Regions from separate parts of the Spiribacter roseus genome, predicted to be linked through region 1. Evidence: predicted binding sites of a transcription regulator. Region 1 holds the regulator's gene; the other holds the start of a gene.

Region 1 (9,690 bases):
CGGTGAGATTCAGCCCGAGCCGCGCCCGGTCACCGATCAGAGCGAGTCGCTGCGCACCTATGGCGTGGGGGCGCAGATCCTCACCGATCTGGGCATTCGGCGCATGCGCGTCCTCTCGTCGCCGAAGATCATGTACGGCCTGTCGGGATTCGGCATGGAAGTCGTCGATTACGTCCAGACCGGTGACGACCGGGGCGTTGGCGGCTAGACAGGCGGTTTGCAGGCAGCCCGCGGCGATATACGCTTGCGGCCCACATGGATAACAACAACGGTAGCAGCATGAAGACCCTTGAAGGTGATTTTATGGCCGCCAATGCGCGGATCGCGCTGGTGGCCACCCGATTCAATGATTTTATCGTCGACTCACTCATCGGCGGGGCCCGCGACACGCTGGTCCGCCACGGGGTAGAGGACGCCTCGCTGACGCTGGTGCGGGTGCCCGGCTCATGGGAGCTGCCGCTGGTCACCGACCGGCTGGCGCGATCGGGCGACTACGACGGCATTCTCGCCCTCGGCTGTGTCATCCGCGGTGGAACGCCGCATTTCGAGTATGTCGCCGGCGAATGTGCCAAGGGCCTGGGGCAGGTCAGTCAGCAGCGCGACGTACCGGTGTCGTTTGGCGTGCTCACCACCGATACCATCGAGCAGGCCATCGAGCGGGCCGGGACCAAGGCCGGCAACAAGGGCGCCGAATCCGCCATGGCACTGCTCGAGATGATCAGCCTGCTGCGTCGACTGTGAGTGCGGCGGGCGCCAATCGCTCGCGGGCCCGGGCCCGTCGGCGCATCCTCCAGGCCCTCTATCAGTGGCAGATGACCGGCGGCGACGTCGGCGACATCCAGCGTCAGTTCTTCAGCGACCATCGTCTGGGGCACATGGATCTGGATTACTTCAGCGAGGTGTTCCGCGGCGTGACCGAACGCGTCGAGTCACTGGATGCCGCCTATGACCGCTATCTGGACCGGCCCGCCGTCAACCTCGATCCGGTGGAACGCGCCCTGCTGCGGCTCGGCAGCTACGAGCTCGAAGAACGCCTCGAGGTGCCCTACCGGGTGTGCATCGATCAGGCGGTGGAGCTGGCGAAGGCGTTCGGCGCCGAGCAGAGTCACAAGTACATCAATGGCGTGCTGGATCGCGTGGCCCGCGACCAGCCACTGCGGGCCGAGGAGCGGAAGCGCCGCGGGCGCTGAGCGGCACGGCGATGGCCAGGGCCTCGGAGTTTGATCTGATCGGCCGCTATCTGGCGGACCGCGGCGCCCGGCGCCGCGATGTGGTTCTGGGTGTCGGGGACGACGCCGCGATATTGGCCGGCGACGACCGGCCCCTGCTGATGGCCCTGGACACCCTGGTCGAGGGGGTGCATTTCCCCGCGGATCTGCCAGCCGGATGGGTCGGCCACCGGGCCCTGGCGGTCAACCTGAGTGACATCGCCGCCATGGGGGGCGAGCCCTGCTGGGCGCTGCTGGGGCTGACCCTGCCCGAGGCCGACGAGGCCTGGGTCAGGGCTTTTGCTGATGGCCTTGAGGCGCTGGCCCGACGCCACGCGGTGGCCCTGGTGGGGGGTGACGTGACCCGCGGGCCGCTCAGTATCAGTGTGCAGGTCGCCGGCCACGCCAACGGGCCGGTGCTGCGTCGGGCGGGCGCCGCTGTGGGCGACCGGGTCTGGGTATCGGGTCGGCCCGGCGATGCCATGGGCGGCCTGGCGGTCTGGCAGGATCCGACGCAGCGTGATCGGCGCCAATGGCGGGGGCTGCAGCAGGCGTTCATCGCCCCGCGGCCGCGCGTCGCACTGGGTCAGGCGCTGGCCGGCATCGTCAGCGCCGCGATTGATGTCTCCGACGGGCTGGTGGCGGATGCCGGGCACATCGCCCGCGGCAGCAGCGTGGCCATTGCGCTGCATGCGGCGGCCTGCCGGCCCTCGGCACGGCTGCGTCACTGGCTGGGCGATACCGCCGCGCGCCAGACCCTGCTTGCCGGTGGTGACGACTACGAGCTGTGTTTCACCGCCCCGGCGGCCGCCGATGCGGCCGTCCTGCAGGCGGCACGGGCCAGTCGTACGCCGGTCCGCTGCATCGGGGCGGTGCGCGCGGGTGCCGGCGTGTGGCTTGATGGCGAGGCGTTGACCGCCGACGCCGCCGGCTACCGCCATTTCAGTGACTGATCCCGGTGGCGGGGCCCCGGGCCGCGGTGTAATATTTCGCTTATGCAAATGCGTGATCGGGTGGATCCTTCCGGATCCTGTCAGACAAAGACCTGCAGCCGCTGCAGCCTGAGCCGGATCTGTCTGCCGGTTTCGCTGGACGAGGCGGATATCGGCACGCTGGGACGGCTGATCGAGCATCAGCCGACGCTGCGCCGGGGCGAGGCGCTGTTCGACGAGGGCGACGGGTTTCGGGCGCTGTATGCCGTGCGGGCCGGGTCGCTGAAATCCTTCACCACCACGGCGAGCGGCGAGCAGCAGGTGACCGGTTTCCATCTGCCGGGCGAGCTGGTGGCGTTGAATGCCATTAACCGCTGGGAGCATCCGGGATCGGCAGTGGCGCTGGAGACCACCAGCGTCTGCGAGCTGCCCTTTGAGAAGCTCGAGGATCTCGCCGCCGACATCCCCGATCTGCAGCGCCAGCTGCTGCGGCTGATGTCGCAGGAGATCGCCGACGATCAGGACATGCTCTTCACCATGGCCCGGCGCAACGCCGACGAGCGGCTGGCCATCCTGTTGCTGAGCTTCTCCGAGCGCTTCCGGCAACGCGGCCTGTCCGGCACGCGCTTTCGCCTGTCCATGGCACGCAGCGATCTGGGGAATTATCTGGGACTGGCGCCGGAGACCATGAGTCGCGTGTTCCGGCGCTTTCAGGATCAGGGCTGGATCCGCGCCGAAGGGCGCGAGGTGGAGCTGCTCTCGGTGGAAGCCCTCGCCGAGCTGGCGGAGTAGACCGCCAGCATCGCCCGGCCAGAGCCTGCCGCCCCGGGAGTTACATCATCCCGGTCTGAAGCTTGGCCGCCTCGGACATCATCTCGAAGCTCCACGGCGGGTCGAAAACGATCTCCACGCTGACGTCTTCGATGGTGGGGATCTGCTTGACCTTCTCGCGCACGTCATAGGCCAGGATGTCGCCCATCCCACAGCCCGGTGCCGTGAGCGTCATATCGATTTCCACCGACCGCGTGCCATTGTAACGCAGGCTGACGTCGCAGCGGTACACCAGCCCCAGCTCAACCACGTTGATGGGGATTTCCGGGTCGAAGCAGCGCCGCATCTGATCCCAGACCAGCTGTTCGACCTCCTCGGGCGTGGCGTTCTCGGGCAGCTCGGGCGCCGGCTCGGGATCCTTGCCGATGGCATCGGCATCCTTGCCATCCACCCGGAACAGGTTGCCCTGGATGTAGACCGTGTAGCTGCCGCCCAGGGCCTGGGTGATCATGCCCTCCGCCCCCTGGGGGATGATGCCGGTATCGCCCGCCGGAATCAGGGCCGCCTCGCAGTCGCGCTCGAAAATCACCGGCTCGTTACTCTGCATCATCGTCTCCCGGATTGATTGCCCGTCGTGGGAAATTAGGATACCACTGCGCGATCCGCTGTCCGACCCGGGGAGAAATCGTTTTTCAGTTCGCGTATCGTGAACCATGAATCAACAAGCCAGGAGGCTGTGTCATGAATGATAATGTCCACCATCTCTCCCCGCTGCTTCGCCAGTCCAGCGACATTCTGGTCGAGAGCGCGCAAGGGATGTACGTCTATTCCGAGGATGGCGGCAAGTACATGGACTTTGCGTCGGGCATCGGTGTGCTCAGCACCGGTCACTGCCACCCGCGGGTGGTCGAGGCGGCGAAGGATCAGATCGATCGGGTCGTGCACGCCCAGTACGCGATCATGAAGCATCAGCCGATCCTGGATCTCTCGGATCGCATCGTCGAGCTGATGCCTGACGCCATCGACAGCGTGTTCTTCTCCAATGCCGGGACCGAAGCGGTGGAGGCGTCGATCCGACTGGCCCGCCAGGCCACCGGCAAGCCCAACATCATCGCCTTCCGCGGCTGCTTCCATGGCCGCACCATGGGGTCGCTGGCCACCACCAGTTCCAGTGCCGCCGTGCGTCAGGGCGTACAGCCGCTGATGGGCGGGGTCGTGACGGCGCCGTTCCCGGACACGAACTGGTACAACATGAGCGAGGACGAGGCGGCGGATTTCGCGCTGCGCGAGCTCGACTACATCCTCCAGGTGCAGAGCGTGCCCATGGAGACCGCCGCCATGCTGATCGAGCCCATCCAGGGTGAGGCGGGCTACATCCCCGGCAACACCCGGTTCATGCAGGGCCTGCAGGAACGCTGCAACAAGCACGGCATCCTCCTGATCATGGACGAGGTCCAGTCGGGCAATGGCCGTACCGGCCTGATGTGGGGCTACGAGCACTTCGGGGTCGAGCCTGACGTGGTCGTCTCGGCCAAGGGGGTCGCCAGCGGCTTTCAGCTGTCGTTCATGGCCGCCCCGGCGGAGCTCATGAGCCGGGCCCTGCCGGGCTCGCAGGGTGGCACCTACGGCGGCAACGCCGTGGCCTGCGCCGCCGGACTGGCCACGCTCGACGTGATCCGCGATGAAAAGCTGGTCGAGAATGCGGCGGACCGCGGTGCGCAGCTGCGGGCACGCCTGGAAGACGTGCAGTCGCGGCATCCGGAGATCGGCAACATCACCGGCCGCGGGCTGATGATCGGCACGCATCTCGTCGATGCCCACGGCAAACCGGATGGTGACCGCGGCGCGAGGATGCTCAAGGCCTGCGAGCACCGCGGCCTGCTGATGATCCGCTGTGGCCCGTGGGGTGGCAACGTGGTGCGCTGGATCCCGCCGCTGATCGTCTCCGCCGAGGAGATCGACTGGGCAGTGGATCAGTTCGAGGCGGCACTGGTGGAGACCGGCGGCGGCGAGCAGCCGGCGGCGATCCGCAACACCGGCTAGACACCTCCGGGCTGATTCTGGCCCACGAACCCAGGCCCGGGCTTTTGCCCGGGCCTTTTTATTGGGAGTCTGCGCATGATTTCGGCCGTTCGGGGGCTTGGAGCCCACCGATACCTGCTGTTGTTCGGCTTTTTAATGGTTTTCCTCTCGGGGCAGGGTCAGACGTTTCTGATCTCGCTCTACGGCGGTGAACTGCGCGCGACCTTCGATCTCAGCAATGCCGAGTTTGGCGGGCTCTACTCGCTCGCTACCCTCATGAGCGGGCTTCTGGTGATCAGTGTTGGCCGGGGGGTCGACCGGTTGCCGCTGCCGGTGTTTACCGCTGGGGTCATCCTGGGGGCAGCCGCGGGCGGTCTGCTGCTTGCGCTGGCGCCGATGGCCTGGCTGCTGGTGCCGGCTTTTCTGCTGCTCCGCCTATGCGGGCAGGGGCTGATGGTGCATGTCGCCCAGACGACGGTGGGCCGCCGTATCGAGACGGGCCGGGGCACGGCGATCAGTATGGTGACGGTTGGTTTCCCGACCGCTGAAGCAGTGATGCCCATGGTGGTGGTGGCGCTCATCGCTGCCTTCGGCTGGCGCGGGAGCTGGCTGCTGCTGGCGTTGTTTCTCGTCATCGTTGCCTTGCCCCTCGCGCTCACGCTGCTCCGGATGGAGAGGCGTTCGATCCAGTCGTCCCGCGATCGGGGATCCGCGGATGCGCTGGCCGGTGAGGAGGAGTCCTTCGGGGCGGCGCCAGGGCGGCGGGACTGGACTCGGGCGGAGGTCCTGCGCGATAGCCGCTTCTATCGTATTCTGCCCGCGCTGCTGGCACCGCCTATCCTGATCACGGCGTTGTTTTTCCATCAGGTACCGATCGCCGAGGCCAAGGGGTGGAGCCTGGAGCTGGTTTCAACGGCGTTTACGGCATTCGCCAGTACGCACGTACTCTCCCTGCTGCTGAGTGGCCCGTTGGTCGACCGAATCGGTGCACAGCGCTTGCTTGGTTTTTATCTATTGCCGCTGCTTTTTGCCCTGGCGGTGGTGGGGTTCGTCCCCGGTGGCTGGGCGGCACCGCTGTATCTGGGGCTCGCCGGGTTGTGCATCGGCACGGCCGGGACGTTGATGGGCGCCCTGTGGCCGGAGCTCTATGGCCTCCGGCATCTGGGCGGGATCCGCGCAATGGCGCACGGGGCGATAGTGCTTGGCACCGCCGCTGGCCCCGTGCTGATCGGTTTTCTACTGGATATCGGTATGAACGTTCCAACCCTTGCGCTGATCATGATGGCCTATCTATCCATCGCGATCCTGCTGGTGCGGCCGGTGGCTGTGGCCGCTAACCCACCGGCACGGTCTGTACTTCGGTGAACTCGAACAGGCCCTCGAGCCCGCCCTCACGGCCAAAGCCGGACTGCTTCATACCGCCGAACGGGGCCTCGGGGGTCGGGCCACTGCCGGTGTTGAGGGCGGCATGGCCGAAGCGCAGCCGGGCGATGACCTGATGGCCCCGCGCCTGATCGGCGGTGAACACATAGGCGGCCAGGCCGAAGTCGGTGTCGTTGGCCATGGCCACGGCCTGGTCCTCGTCATCGAAGCTGATCAGCGGGACCAGCGGGCCGAAGGTCTCTTCGCGGTAGCAGGCCGCGTCGCTGGGCACATCCAACAACACCGTCGGCGGATAGAATGTGCCGGGCAGGCCGCTGGCATCGCCCTGGAAGATCTGCCGGGCACCGCGGTCGAGGGCGTCGCTGACATGCCGCTCGACCTTGGCGACGGCGTTTTCATCAATCAGCGGGCCCAGTTTGGTGCCGGCCGCCATGCCGTCGCCCACGGTCAGGGCCTTGACGCGCACGGCAAGCTTTTCGGCGAACGCCGCGGCGACGTCACGCTGGACGAAGATCCGGTTGGCGCAGACACAGGTCTGCCCGCCCCCCCGAAACTTGTTGCCGATCAACTGATCCGCGGCGTGATCCAGATCGGCATCGGCGAAGACGATGTAGGGGGCATTGCCACCGAGCTCCAGGGTGAGTCGCTTGATCCCCGGCGCTGACTGCTCGATCAGCGTGCGCCCCACCTCGGTGGAACCGGTGAAGCTGATCACCCGCACCGAGGGGGTATCGAACAGCGCATCGGTGATCGGCCCGGCCGAGCCGAGCACCAGATTGGCCTTGCCCGCCGGCAGTCCGACCTCGCGGTCGAGCAGCGTGAACAGCGCGATCATGGTCAGCGGCGTCTTCGACGAGGGCTTGACCACGCTCGCGCAGTCGGCGGCGATCGCCGAGGAGAGCTTTTTCGCGATCATGCCGATGGGGAAGTTCCACGGGGTGATCAGCCCCACCACGCCGGCCGGGCGGTAGTGGATATGCCATTCGCAGTCGCGCGGCCGCTCGTCCAGGGTGTGTGGGGCGAGTGCGTCGATGTGGGTCGCGGCATAGCGGAAGAACCCGGCGGCGTAGTCGGCTTCGCCCTGCGCTTCGGCCAGCGGCTTGCCATGCTCGAGGCAGAGGATGCGACCGATCTCCTCGCGATGCCGCGACAGCGCATCGGCGATGGCATTCAGCCACTCGCGGCGCTGCTCGAGCGTCGCGGGCCGCTCGAGGGCCTGCTCGGCGGCGGCCGTCGCGCGTCGGGTTTCATCGGCGCCCATCGCCGCCACTGCCGCCAGCGGGGCATTATCGACGGGATTGGTCACGGTCAGGGTATGGCCCTTGTCCGCCATCAGCCATTCGTTATTGATGTAACCGCCCAGCGACGGGAGAAGGGGAGAGTCGATCATCAGCTGCCTCGCTTGTGGGTTCGTGCGTTGTGATCAGGACGAAGCGGCAAAACCCTGGGCCTTGTCCACGGGGTTGTTGAGGGCCTCACCGCGCTGCCAGCGCCGGAAGTTGTCGATGAACTGCTCGGACAGGGCGGTCTTCCAGCCAATGAAATCGCCGGCCATATGCGCCGAGAGGTGCACATTGGGTAGATCCCAGAGGGGATGATCGGCGGGCAGCGGCTCGTGCTCGAACACATCCAGCGCCGCGCCGTCGATGGCGCCGTCCTCAAGGGCCGCCACCAGGGCGTCGGTCTGCACGATCGGCCCGCGGCCGATATTGATCAGCCGGGCATGTTCGGCCATGGCCTTGAACTCGGCGGCGCCGAACAGTCCGCGGGTGGCCTCGGTGAGCGGTGCGGCGATGACCACGAAGTCATAGTCGGGCAACAGCGAGAGCAGATCGGCCTGGGCATAGATCGCCCCGAAGTCATCATCCCCGCCGCGCGCGCGGCGCCCCACGCCATCGCACTCGATGCCGATGGCGCTACAGGTGCGCGCGATGCGCCGGCCGATGGCGCCACTGCCCACCACCAGCAGGCGCTGCCCGGCCACCGGCTCGGTCTCGCGGTGCCGCCACTCGTGGGCCTGCTGGAGCTGCCAGTTACCGGCAAAGTCCTTGCAGAAGGCGATGATCTGGCCCAGTACGTATTCGGCGATGCACTGATCGAAAATGCCCCGGGCGTTGGTGACCGGGATGTCGCTGTCGCGCACCGCGGGGATCATAAGTGCGTCGACGCCGGCGCTGGTGGCGTGGATCCATTCCAGCGAATCCGCCGCCGGCCAGGCCTCGGCCAGCGCGTCGGTGCGAAAGTCGGTCACGCAGAGCACGCTCGCGCCGGGCAGCGCGGCCTCGAGACCGGCGGTGTCTTCGGCCACCCGCAGATCGGCGTCATCCTGCAGGGTCTCCATGCCCTGGGGAAGCCCTTCGCCGGGGGCGGTCAGAACAACGATTCGTGGCGGCGCGCCGGCCATGTGAAACCCCTTTTCAACGCCTGATGCTGCAGTGACGGTATACACCCGCCATGGGTGGGTCAACTGGCCTGCAGAGCGCGTCGCGAGGGGCTTGACCGACTTCCCGCCGAGGTCTAGCTTCGCCGTGTTGGGCACTGTTTTTCCACACCGCAGCAAAAGAGGATTGGGCCATGGTGAATCCGGTCGAGATGGAGCAGGGCGACCAGGCCGAGGCGCCGCTTTTCAGTCCGTCTCTGCAGGCGATTCCAATGCCGGGTATCCGGCGGATGATCAACACCGCTGCGGGCATGGAGGATGTGATCCATCTGTCCATCGGCCAGCCCGACTTCCCGACGCCCCCGCACATCGTCGAGGCGCATATCGATGCCCTGCGCGAGGGGTATACGGGCTACACCATGGATGCCGGTCTGCCGGAGCTGCTGAGCGAGCTGGCGCGTTACTACTCGAAGCGCTATGACCGCGAGCTGACCGAGGACAATTTCCTGGTGACCACCGGCGCCACCGAGGCCATGTATCTGGCGCTGACGGCCACCGCGGCGCCCGGTCGGCAGTTCATCGTCACCGACCCGACCTTTCTGCTCTACGCCCCGCTGATCCGTATGAACGGCGGCGAGGTCAAGGTCATCCCGACGCGGCCCGAGCATGGTCACCAGGTCGACCCGCAGGAGGTGATCGACGCCATCGGCATGCGCACCTTCGCGATCGTGCTCAACTCGCCGAGTAACCCCAGCGGGGCGGTCTACCCGCGCGAGACCATCGAGGCCATTGTCCAGGAGGCGGCCTACCGCGGCGTCTATGTGTTCGCCGACGAGGTCTATGACCATATCCTGTTGGATGAGGGGATGGAGTTTCCCAGTGTGATCAACTGCGCGTCGGATCTCGATCACGTGATGTCGGTCTCGAGCTTCTCCAAGACCTTCAGCATGGCCGGCATGCGGATCGGCTGGATGATCTCCAGCCAGGGCGCCAT
Region 2 (9,690 bases), 640 kb from region 1:
GATGACCGTGATCGGGCCCGAGGCACCGCTTGCCGCCGGCATCGTGGATGCCTTCGAGCAGGCGGGGCTGGCCTGTCTGGGCCCCGGGCAGGCGGCGGCCGAGCTGGAGGCCTCGAAGGCGTTCGCCAAGGCGTTCTTTGCCCGTCACGGCATTCCCAGCGCGGCCTACGCGACCTTCGAGCAGCTCGAGCCGGCCCTGGCCTATATCCGCGAGCGCGGCGCGCCGCTGGTGATCAAGGCCGATGGCCTGGCAGCCGGCAAGGGCGTGACCATTGCTCACGACATCGACACCGCGGTCGAGGCGGCCACATCCATGCTGGGCGGGGCATTCGGCGCGGCCAGCGAGCGCATCGTGGTCGAGGACTTCCTGACCGGTGAGGAAGCCAGCTTCATCGCCCTGGTGGACGGTGAAACGGTTCTGCCGCTGGCGAGCTCCCAGGATCACAAGGCCCGCGACGCCGGCGACCAGGGCCCCAACACCGGTGGCATGGGCGCTTACTCACCGGCGCCGGTGGTCACGGACGCGGTCCATGCGCGGATTCTTGAATCGGTGATCCGGCCCACGGTGCGTGGCCTGGTGGCCGAAGGGCGTGGCTACCGGGGATTCCTCTACGCCGGCCTGATGATCGACGCCCGGGGCGAGCCGCGGGTCCTTGAATTCAACGTCAGGTTGGGCGACCCCGAGACCCAGCCGATTCTCATGCGCCTGGCGAGCGACCCGGTGACGCTGTTCGAGGCCGCGCTGAACGGTCGGCTCGACGCCGGGGCCGTGCAGTGGGATCCGCGGCCCTGTCTGGGGGTGGTGCTGGCGGCGGCGGGCTATCCGGGCGCCTATGCCAAGGGCGATGTCATCGAAGGGCTTGGCGATGCCGACGGCGACGGCCGCAAGGTGTTTCATGCCGGGACCGCGACCAACGCCCGCGACGAGGTGGTCACCGCCGGTGGCCGGGTGGTGTGCGCCTGTGCCCTGGGAGACGACATCCTGGCCGCGCAGCAGGCCGCCTATGACCTGGCGGAGACCGTGCACTGGCCGGGCCGTTTCATGCGCGCGGACATCGGTTTCCGCGCGGTCAACGCACAGCTGCAGGCGGAGTCGTCATGACGCTGGCCTACTGGATGGTGCTGGTCGCGATCTTCATGCCGTTCGTGTTCGCCGGTCTGGCAAAGTCCCGGGGCCGGTTCGACAACGCCCGCCCGCGGGAGTGGCTGGCGGGCCTGAGTGGCTGGCGCCAGCGGGCACACTGGGCGCAGTTGAACACCTTCGAGGCATTCCCGCCGTTTGCCGCGGCCGTCATCATCGCCCATCAGCTGGGGGGTGCGCAGGGCTGGATTGATGCCGTGGCGGTACTGTTCGTGGTGCTGCGGCTGGGTTATGGGGCGGCCTATATCGCCGATCGGCCCACCCTGCGCAGCCTCCTCTGGACCGGAGCGTTCGCCTGCGTGCCGGGGCTGTTCGCGGTGGCGGCGCTGACTACCGGCTAGGTCCGTGGGGGCGCGTGGCCAGAAAGATGACCACGCCGGCCATGACCGCGCTGGCTGACAGGCGGGCATAGAGCGGCTCGACGCTGATCCACATCCACCCCCAGCTGAGCGCCACCAGCACCAGTGCGGTGATCTTGGCCCGGGGCCGGATCGCGCGGTGATCCCGCCAGTCCCGCAGCAGCGGGCCAAAACGCGGGTGGCTGTAAAGCCAGGCATGCAGCGCCGGCGAGCTGCGCGAAGCGCACATGGCCGCGAGGAGCAGAAACGGCGTGGTCGGCAGCAGCGGCAGCACCGCGCCGACGCTGCCGAGGCCGATGAAAAACAGCGCCAGCATCAGCCATCCGCGGCGTACCAGCCGTCTGCGCAGGGTCTCGGGCCCTGTTGAGCCGTTGTTCCCGTCGTGCTTCAAATCAATCCTCCGCCGACCCTGCACCTGACTGACACAGATCAACCCGGCCGTGTCGCACAACGCCTATGATGACATGAAACACTGCATCGGGAGCGGCGCGTCCATGGCCGACAATCTTCTTCTCGACCGGGCCCTGCTGCGTCGCTATGACGTGACCGGGCCCCGGTACACTTCCTATCCGACCGCCGCCCAGTTCACCGAGGACTTCGACGCCGCGCGTTACCGCGACCATGTCAGCTGGAGCAATGGTGATCCCATCCCCCGGCCGCTGTCGCTCTACGTGCATGTGCCGTTCTGCCGCACGGTGTGCTTCTACTGCGCCTGCAACAAGGTGATCACCGCCAACTACCGGCGGGCCCAGGACTATCTGGCCCGGCTGATCGAGGAGCTGGACCTGCAGGCGGCGCTGTTCGCCGACGACCGTCCCGTGGAGCAGCTGCACCTGGGCGGTGGTACCCCGACCTATCTGAGTGACGACGATCTGGCGACACTGATCGACGCCATCGCCGAGCGCTTTCCCCTGGCGGCGCCGGAGCGGCGCGAGTTTTCCATTGAGGTGGACCCACGCACGGTGGACCGCCAGCGCATCCGCCACCTTGCCGCGCTGGGCTTCAATCGCCTGAGCCTGGGGGTGCAGGATTTCGATGACGACGTGCAGAAGGCGATCAATCGCATCCAGGGCGTTCAGGCCACGGCCGACATCGTTGAGGAGGCTCGCGCCCAGGGCTTTCGCTCCATCAATCTGGATCTGATGTACGGCCTGCCGCTGCAGACGCCCGAGCGCCTGTCGCGGACCCTGGACGCGGTGATGACCATGCGCCCCGACCGCATCGCCCTGTACAACTATGCGCACATGCCGCAGATGTTCCGCATCCAGCGCCAGATCCCCGACGCCACCCTGCCCGCGGCGGAAATGAAGCTCACCCTGCTGATCGAAGCCATGCAGCGCCTCGCCGGCGAGGGCTATCAGTACATCGGCATGGATCATTTCGCGCTGCCCGGCGATGAACTGGCCGAGGCGGCCGATAACGGCACCCTGCACCGCAACTTCCAGGGTTATGCCACCCGCCCCGATCTGGATCTGATCGGCCTGGGGGCCTCATCCATTGGCCAGATCGGGGATGCCTTCATGCAGAATCATCGTGACCCCGAGGGCCATGCGGCCGCGGTCCGCGCCGGCGAGCTGCCGATCTGGCGGGGCGTGGCCATGGACGACGACGACCGCCTGCGCCGCGATGTGATCCAGGCGGTGATGTGCCGGGGGCGGGTCGACTACGCGGCGATTGAGGCGCGTCATGGGATCGATTTTGCCGACTACTTCGGCGATGCCCTCGCGGCCCTCTCGCCGCTGGTGGATGACGGCCTGCTCACGCTGGCGCCCGGCGCGCTCGAGGTCACGCCGCGGGGGCGGTTTTTCCTGCGCAACGTGGCGATGCCGTTCGACGCCTACCTGGCAGCGGCCGGCGGCGAACGGCGCTTCTCCCGCGTGATCTAGTCGACGCCCATGGCCGTGGGGGCCAGCACCTCGACGTTGACCCGGAGGGTGCCGGCGGTCTCGGCCTCGAGTTCAAGGCTGAAGCGCTCGCCCTCGGTGAGGGCCTCGTCAATGCCCATCATCATCACGTGCCGGCCGCCGGGTTCAAAGGTCACGCTGCCCTCAGCGGGCACGCGCACCCGGGGCGTGTGGACCATGCGGCTGTTGCCGCCTTCCTCGATGGTGCGATGCAGTTCGGCGCGGCCGGCGCGCTCGGTGTGCACGCCGATCAGGGTGTCACTGCGCCGGCTGTCATTGCGGATTTCAAGGTAGACGGCGCCCTTGGAAAAACCCGGTGGCGTCGCCCGGGCCCAGGCGTCTTCAATGATCAGCTCGGCCTGCGCGGCGCCCGCCAGGGCGGTGCCGATCAGGGCGGTGGCCAACCCGGTGAGTCGGTGAAGGGCGGTGCGGTGCATGCTCGGCTCCTGTCAGGCAAGGGGTTGCGGGGTATCGCCGGCGCGCAGCGTCAGCATGGGCCAGCCGTTGGCCCGGGCCGCGGCTGCCAGCACCGGGTCGGGATCGATGGCCACCGGCTGGTCCACCACTTCGAGCAGCGGCAGGTCGTTGCGCGAGTCGCTGTAGAAGTGGAGCGTGTCGAAGCGCTGCTCCTGCTCGTCCAGCCACGCCCGAAGCGCCTCGATCTTGCCCGCCTGGAAGGTCGGGATGCCGGCGGGCCGGCCGGTGTAACCCGCCGGGCCGCGCTCGGGCTCAGTGGCCAGCAGCACCGGAATATCGAACAGCGCCGCGATCGGGGCGGTGACGAAGCGGTTGGTGGCGGTGATGATCATCAGCGCATGGCCGCGCCGGCGATGGTCGTCGACCAGTTCACAGGCGGCGGGCAGGATCCGGGGGCGGATGTGGCGCTCGATGAACGCGTCCCGCCAGTCCATCAGGCGGGATTCGGGGTGATCAGCGAGCGGTCGCAGGGCGAACTGCAGAAAGGCCTCGATGTCGAGCTCGCCGGCCTCGTAGTCGCGCATGAACTGCCGGTTTTGGGCGTCGAACTCGTCGCGCTGGACCGCACCCTGCTCAATCAGATGCTGGCCCCAGAGGTAATCGCTGTCGCCTTCAAGGAGGGTGTTGTCCAGGTCGAAAATCGCCAGCTGCACGCTTTAATCCCGTTGTCGCATTGCCGCTTGATTCTGCGGTGTGGAAGAATAAGCCGCAACAGGATTCTTGATTTGGTGAAGTAGGTGATTGATTCAAAAGGGTTTCGTCCAAATGTCGGGATGATTCTGGCCAACGGCGCCGGCGAGCTGCTGTGGGCGCGCCGCGTGGGCCAGAACGCCTGGCAGTTCCCCCAGGGCGGGATCCAGCGTAATGAAAGCCCCGAGGCGGCCCTGTACCGCGAACTCAACGAAGAGGTGGGGCTGACGCCGGCGGATGTCGCCGTACTTGGGTCGACGCGGGGCTGGTTGCACTATCGCTTGCCCCGGCACCTCATCCGTCGCCGTCAGCGGCCGACCTGCATTGGCCAGAAACAGGTCTGGTTCCTGCTGCAGCTGCGCTCGGCGGACACCCGGGTGCGGCTCGACGCCAGCCCCGACCCGGAGTTTGATCGCTGGGACTGGGTGTCCTACTGGTATCCGCTGGAGGCCATCGTGTCGTTCAAGCGCGATGTCTATGCCCGGGCGCTCGACGAGCTCGCCCCCCTGTTATTCCCCGAGGGCCCGCCGGCGCGGCCCGCTGATGCCGGTTGCGGGCAGCCGCCGGCCATTCCCCGACCCGGCCAGGGGCGCTAGCCGGCGTGCTGGAAACGCTCCACCGCATTGTCCAGGCGGTCAATGCCGCGGGCGATTTCCGTCAGGCGCTGGAGATCATTGTCGAGCGTGTGGCCGAGGCCACCGGTGGCGATGTCTGCTCGGTCTATCTGCTCGAGGGCGATGGCGGGCATCTTCGCCTGATGGCCACCCGCGGCCTGAATGTGGATGCCGTGGGCCAGGTGCGCCTGCCGGTGAGCGAGGGGCTGGTGGGACTGGTGGCCGAGCGCGAGGAGTCCATCAACCTCAACGATGCCGATCGGCATCCGCGGTTCCGGTATTTTCCCGAGACCGGCGAGGAGCGCTTCCACTCCTTTCTGGGCGTCCCGATCATCCACTATCAGTCACGGCTGGGCGTGCTGGTGGTCCAGCGCCAGGCCCGTGACCGCTTCAGCGATGCCGAAGTCGCGTTTCTGGTCACCATGGCGGCGCAGCTCGCCGGTGTCATGGCCCACGCCCGGGTGCGCGGCGAACTGACCGACCCGGGGGACGCCGATGACGGTCATCCGCTGGGGCTCGATGGCATTGCCGGGGCGAGCGGCCTGGGGATTGGCGAGGGGCATGTCATGACCGTCCCCGCCAGCCTCGACAGCATTCCGGATCGACGCATCCGCCATGTCGAGGCCGAGGAGAGCGCCTTTGGCCGGGCGCTGGAGGCGGCCCGGGCCGACCTTCGCGGGCTGGCGGCCCGTATGCAGGGACAGGTGCCGGCGGCCGAGCAGCAGCTTTTTGACGTGTATCTGCAGATGCTCGACGGCGACAGCCTGCGTGAGCGCATCGTCGCGCATATCCATGCCGGCCATTGGGCGCCGTTCGCCGTGCGCCTGACCATCGCCGAGCATGCACGCCGCTTTGAGGCCATGGATGATGCCTATCTGCGCGAGCGCGCCAGTGATCTGCGCGATGTCGGGCAGCGGTTGCTGAGCCGGTTGCTGAGCGTCGGCGAAGAGGATCAGCCACTGCCCGACCGGGTCATCCTGGTGGGTGAGGAGGTGAGCGCGTCGCAGCTGGTGGAGATCCCCCGGGACAGGCTGGCGGGCGTGGTCAGCGCCGGCGGATCGGCCAACTCGCACATCGCGATCCTGGCCCGGGCCCTGGGGGTGCCGGCGGTGATGGGCGTGCGCGAGCTGCCGGTGCACGGCCTGCACGGCCGTGCGCTGATCGTCGATGGCTACCGCGGCCGGGTCGAGGTGGATCCCGCGCCGGCGCTGCGTGATGAGTACCAGCGCCTGGCCGTGGAGGAGGAGGCGATGACCGCCGGGCTGGCGGACATTGCCGGTGAGCCGGCGGTGACGCCGGATGGCCATTCCATCAGCCTGACCGTGAATACCGGGCTCGCCGCCGAGATCGAGCGGGCGCTGGAGGTGGGTTGTGCGGGCGTCGGCCTGCATCGTACCGAGTTTCCGTTCATGGTCAGTCCGCGGTTTCCTGGCGAGGATGAGCAGATCGAGCGCTATCGCGAGGTGCTCGAGGCGTTCGCCCCCTTGCCGGTGACCCTGCGCACGCTGGACGTCGGCGGGGACAAGCCGTTGCCCTACTTCCCCAGTCACGATGAAAACCCGTTTCTGGGCTGGCGCGGCGTGCGCATGACCCTCGATCATCCGGAGATCTTCCTGACCCAGTTACGGGCCATGCTGCGGGCCTCGGTGGGCCTCGACAACCTGCGGGTGATGTTCCCGATGGTGAGCCGCGTCGAGGAGGCCGAGCGGGCCGCGGCACTGCTGCGCCGCGCCCATGCCGAGCTGGCTGAAGAGGGGGTGGTGACCGCGATCCCGGCCATCGGCGCCATGGTCGAGGTGCCGGCGGCGGTCTATCAGGCCGAGAGCCTGGCGCGACGGCTCGATTTTCTGTCCATTGGCAGCAACGACCTGGCGCAGTACCTGCTGGCGGTCGATCGCAACAACAGCCGGGTGGCATCGATCTACGACGAGTTGCACCCGGCGGTGCTGCGGGCGGTGGCATCGGTGGGCGAGGTCGGGCAGCGCCTGGGCAAACCGGTGTCGCTGTGCGGAAGCATGGCCGGCGAGCCCGCGATCGCGCCGCTTTTGATGGCGATGGGGCTGGAGAGCCTGTCGATGAGCAGTGGCCGCATCCTGCGGGTCAAGCGCGTGATCCGGACCATTCCCTATTCGGCCGCGCAGGCCCTGCTTGAAGCCGTACTGGCCTGCGAGACCCCCGGCGAGGTGCGGCGGTTGGTGAACGCCGAGATGGACCGCTACGGCTTGGGGGGACTGATCCGGGCCGGCTGGTAACCGTCAGCCCGGGCGACGCACCCGCACGATGACGTCGACGCCCTCGATGGTCTTGCCAGGGGGCGGCGTCGGCAGGCCATCCACCGCCACGCGGTTGTGGGGGATGTCTTCCATCTCACCGGTTTCCTCGTCGAGGAAGTGGTGGTGCGGGTCGACCTTGGTGTCAAAGTAGATGCGGCGCGGGTCGGCGAGGATCTCGCGCAGCAGCCCGGCTTCGGTGAACTGGTGCAGGGTGTTGTACACCGTCGTCTGGGAGAGCCGCATGCCGGCCTCAATGGCCTCGGCATACAGCTCTTCGGCGGTGATGTGGCGCTCGCCCTGACCGAAAATGAGCCCGGCCAGCCCCATGCGCTGACGGGTCGCCCGCAGGCCGGCGCCCTGCAGCAGGTCGCGCACGTAATCATCATGTTGGCGGGAGAACAGCGCAGACGTCATTACAGACACCATTGTGGACTTGATCAGTACTCTATAAGGGTAGCATGGAATGCCGGCCGCGCCACAGCCATCAGGCGCTGGCGCTCAGGCCCAGGGCTTGAGCTCGACCAGCAGGACCACGGCGATCAGCACCAGCACGGGCAATTCGTTGAATACACGATACCAGCGGTGACTGCGGGTGTTGCGATCCTCGGCAAAGGCCCGCAGCAGTCGACCGCAGTACAGATGATAGCCGATCAGCCCCACCACCAGCAGTATCTTGACATGCAGCCAGCCCTGTTCCAGCCAGAACGGCTGGACCACGATCAGTGCCACGCCGAGTCCCACGGCCACCACCGCGCTGGGGTTCATGATGCCACGGTAGAGCTTGCGCTCCATGACACGGAAGCGCTCGCGGCCGGGTTCATCCTCGGTCATGGCGTGATAGACGAACAGCCGCGGCAGATAGAACAGCGCCGCGAACCAGGTCACCACGGCAATGATGTGAAAGGACTTGATCCACAACGCGGTCATGCCGACTGTCGCTCCGCGAGCATTGGCTCGAGTTGTTCGCGCAGTCCCTCGAAGTCGATCGGGCCAATGCGCTGCCAGACCACGCCCCCGTCGGGGTCGATGAGTACCGTGGTGGGCGTCACGCGGACCTGGTTGAAGGCATTGGCGATGCGGCCGCCGTTATCCAGAACGATGTCATAGGGCAGGCCGCGGCGCTCGACCAGCGCCCGCACCTGATCGCGCGGATCGTAGTCCATCGCCACGCCCAGGATGGTCAGGCCCTCGTCCCCCAGGTCGTGGTGCAGCTCCACCACTTCGGGCATTTCCTGGATGCAGGTCGGGCAGGTGGTGGCCCAGAACACCAGCATGACCGCCTCGCCGCGGTGCTCCGCCAGCGCGGTCTGCGCGCCGTCGAGGCGCTCGAGTTGAACATTGGGGGCCGGCTCGCGCGTCGGCGGGGCAAACCAGACATAGCCCACCAGGCCGACGATGACCAGGGCCAGTACACCCACTAACCATTCTTTTCGCACGGCACACCTCATTGCAGGTTGATGACCGTCAGTATAGCAACTGTCCGACCCGGAACATCAGTCCAGATAGGCGTCATGAATGGCCTGGCGGGTGACGATGCCGATCCACTCGCGGGCACCCCCGCTCGCCGGCCGGGTAACCAGCAGTGCCGCATCACCCGCCCCGCGCAGCCGCTCGAAGGCATCCCGCAGGCTGGCCTTTTCATCGATGGGCAGCAGCGCGACGGCGTCGGCGAACGGGGGCTGGCCGGCCTGCTGGTGGGCGCGCAGTGTATCAATGCGACAGGCCCTGTCGGGCAGGGCCCCTTCATCGGGGGCGGCCAACACCCACTCGGTGGTGTCGGCCAGCACGGGCAGTTGCTCACAGTGCGGGTTGACCAGCTGGAGGATGCCGAGCCGGCTGGCCGCCTGCAGCAGCGGATTCTGACGGGGGTCGAGGCCGCGTTCGCCGAGTTCGAGGTGGTAGACCGAGTCGGTCCGGAACACCTCGCGGGCGCTGAGGGTGGCCGCCGCGATGGCGAGCATGCCGGGCATGATGATGCCGGGATTGGCGGTCAGCTCGAGCATGGCGGTGAGGGCCGCCAGCGGGGCGCGCAGTGTCGCCCCCATCATCGCGCCCATACCGAGCAGCGCGTACAGGGCGGGACCGCCCAGCGGCAGCGGGATCAGTGACTCGGCCAGCAGACCCACCGCGCCACCGGCGGCGGCGCCCATCACCAGGGTGGGGCCGATCAGGCCGCCGGGCACGCCAAGACCGATGATGGCGGCGGTGGCCAGCAACTTGGCGCCGGCCAGC

What was found. The regulator FNR, encoded in region 1, switches genes on or off when oxygen is low (the NO sensors DNR and NnrR bind a similar motif). The targets are predictions, from matches to a motif close to TTGATNTANATCAA.
Region 2: a site for FNR is predicted at 1,920-1,933, ahead of hemN (oxygen-independent coproporphyrinogen III oxidase). Genes of this name have one in related genera too.

Annotation. Positions count from the first base shown of each region.
Region 1 is NZ_CP016382.1:297,781-307,470, forward strand. Features, by position in the region: gene ribB (3,4-dihydroxy-2-butanone-4-phosphate synthase) at 1-208, shown strand, start outside; gene ribH (6,7-dimethyl-8-ribityllumazine synthase) at 256-741, shown strand; gene nusB (transcription antitermination factor NusB) at 738-1,190, shown strand; gene thiL (thiamine-phosphate kinase) at 1,202-2,161, shown strand; gene fnr (fumarate/nitrate reduction transcriptional regulator Fnr) at 2,204-2,932, shown strand; gene sufT (putative Fe-S cluster assembly protein SufT) at 2,973-3,518, opposite strand; gene BBH56_RS01535 (aspartate aminotransferase family protein) at 3,653-4,954, shown strand; gene BBH56_RS01540 (MFS transporter) at 5,030-6,298, shown strand; gene BBH56_RS01545 (NAD-dependent succinate-semialdehyde dehydrogenase) at 6,267-7,706, opposite strand; gene BBH56_RS01550 (D-2-hydroxyacid dehydrogenase) at 7,740-8,720, opposite strand; gene BBH56_RS01555 (pyridoxal phosphate-dependent aminotransferase) at 8,891-9,690, shown strand, end outside.
Region 2 is NZ_CP016382.1:1,590,918-1,600,607, reverse strand. Features, by position in the region: gene purD (phosphoribosylamine--glycine ligase) at 1-1,102, shown strand, start outside; gene BBH56_RS07870 (MAPEG family protein) at 1,099-1,482, shown strand; gene BBH56_RS07865 (YbaN family protein) at 1,472-1,891, opposite strand; gene hemN (oxygen-independent coproporphyrinogen III oxidase) at 1,995-3,386, shown strand; gene BBH56_RS07855 (copper chaperone PCu(A)C) at 3,383-3,841, opposite strand; gene BBH56_RS07850 (histidinol-phosphatase) at 3,854-4,534, opposite strand; gene BBH56_RS07845 (RNA pyrophosphohydrolase) at 4,619-5,167, shown strand; gene ptsP (phosphoenolpyruvate--protein phosphotransferase) at 5,173-7,437, shown strand; gene irrA (iron response transcriptional regulator IrrA) at 7,441-7,872, opposite strand; gene hemJ (protoporphyrinogen oxidase HemJ) at 7,957-8,385, opposite strand; gene BBH56_RS07825 (TlpA family protein disulfide reductase) at 8,382-8,894, opposite strand; gene BBH56_RS07820 (chloride channel protein) at 8,952-9,690, opposite strand, start outside.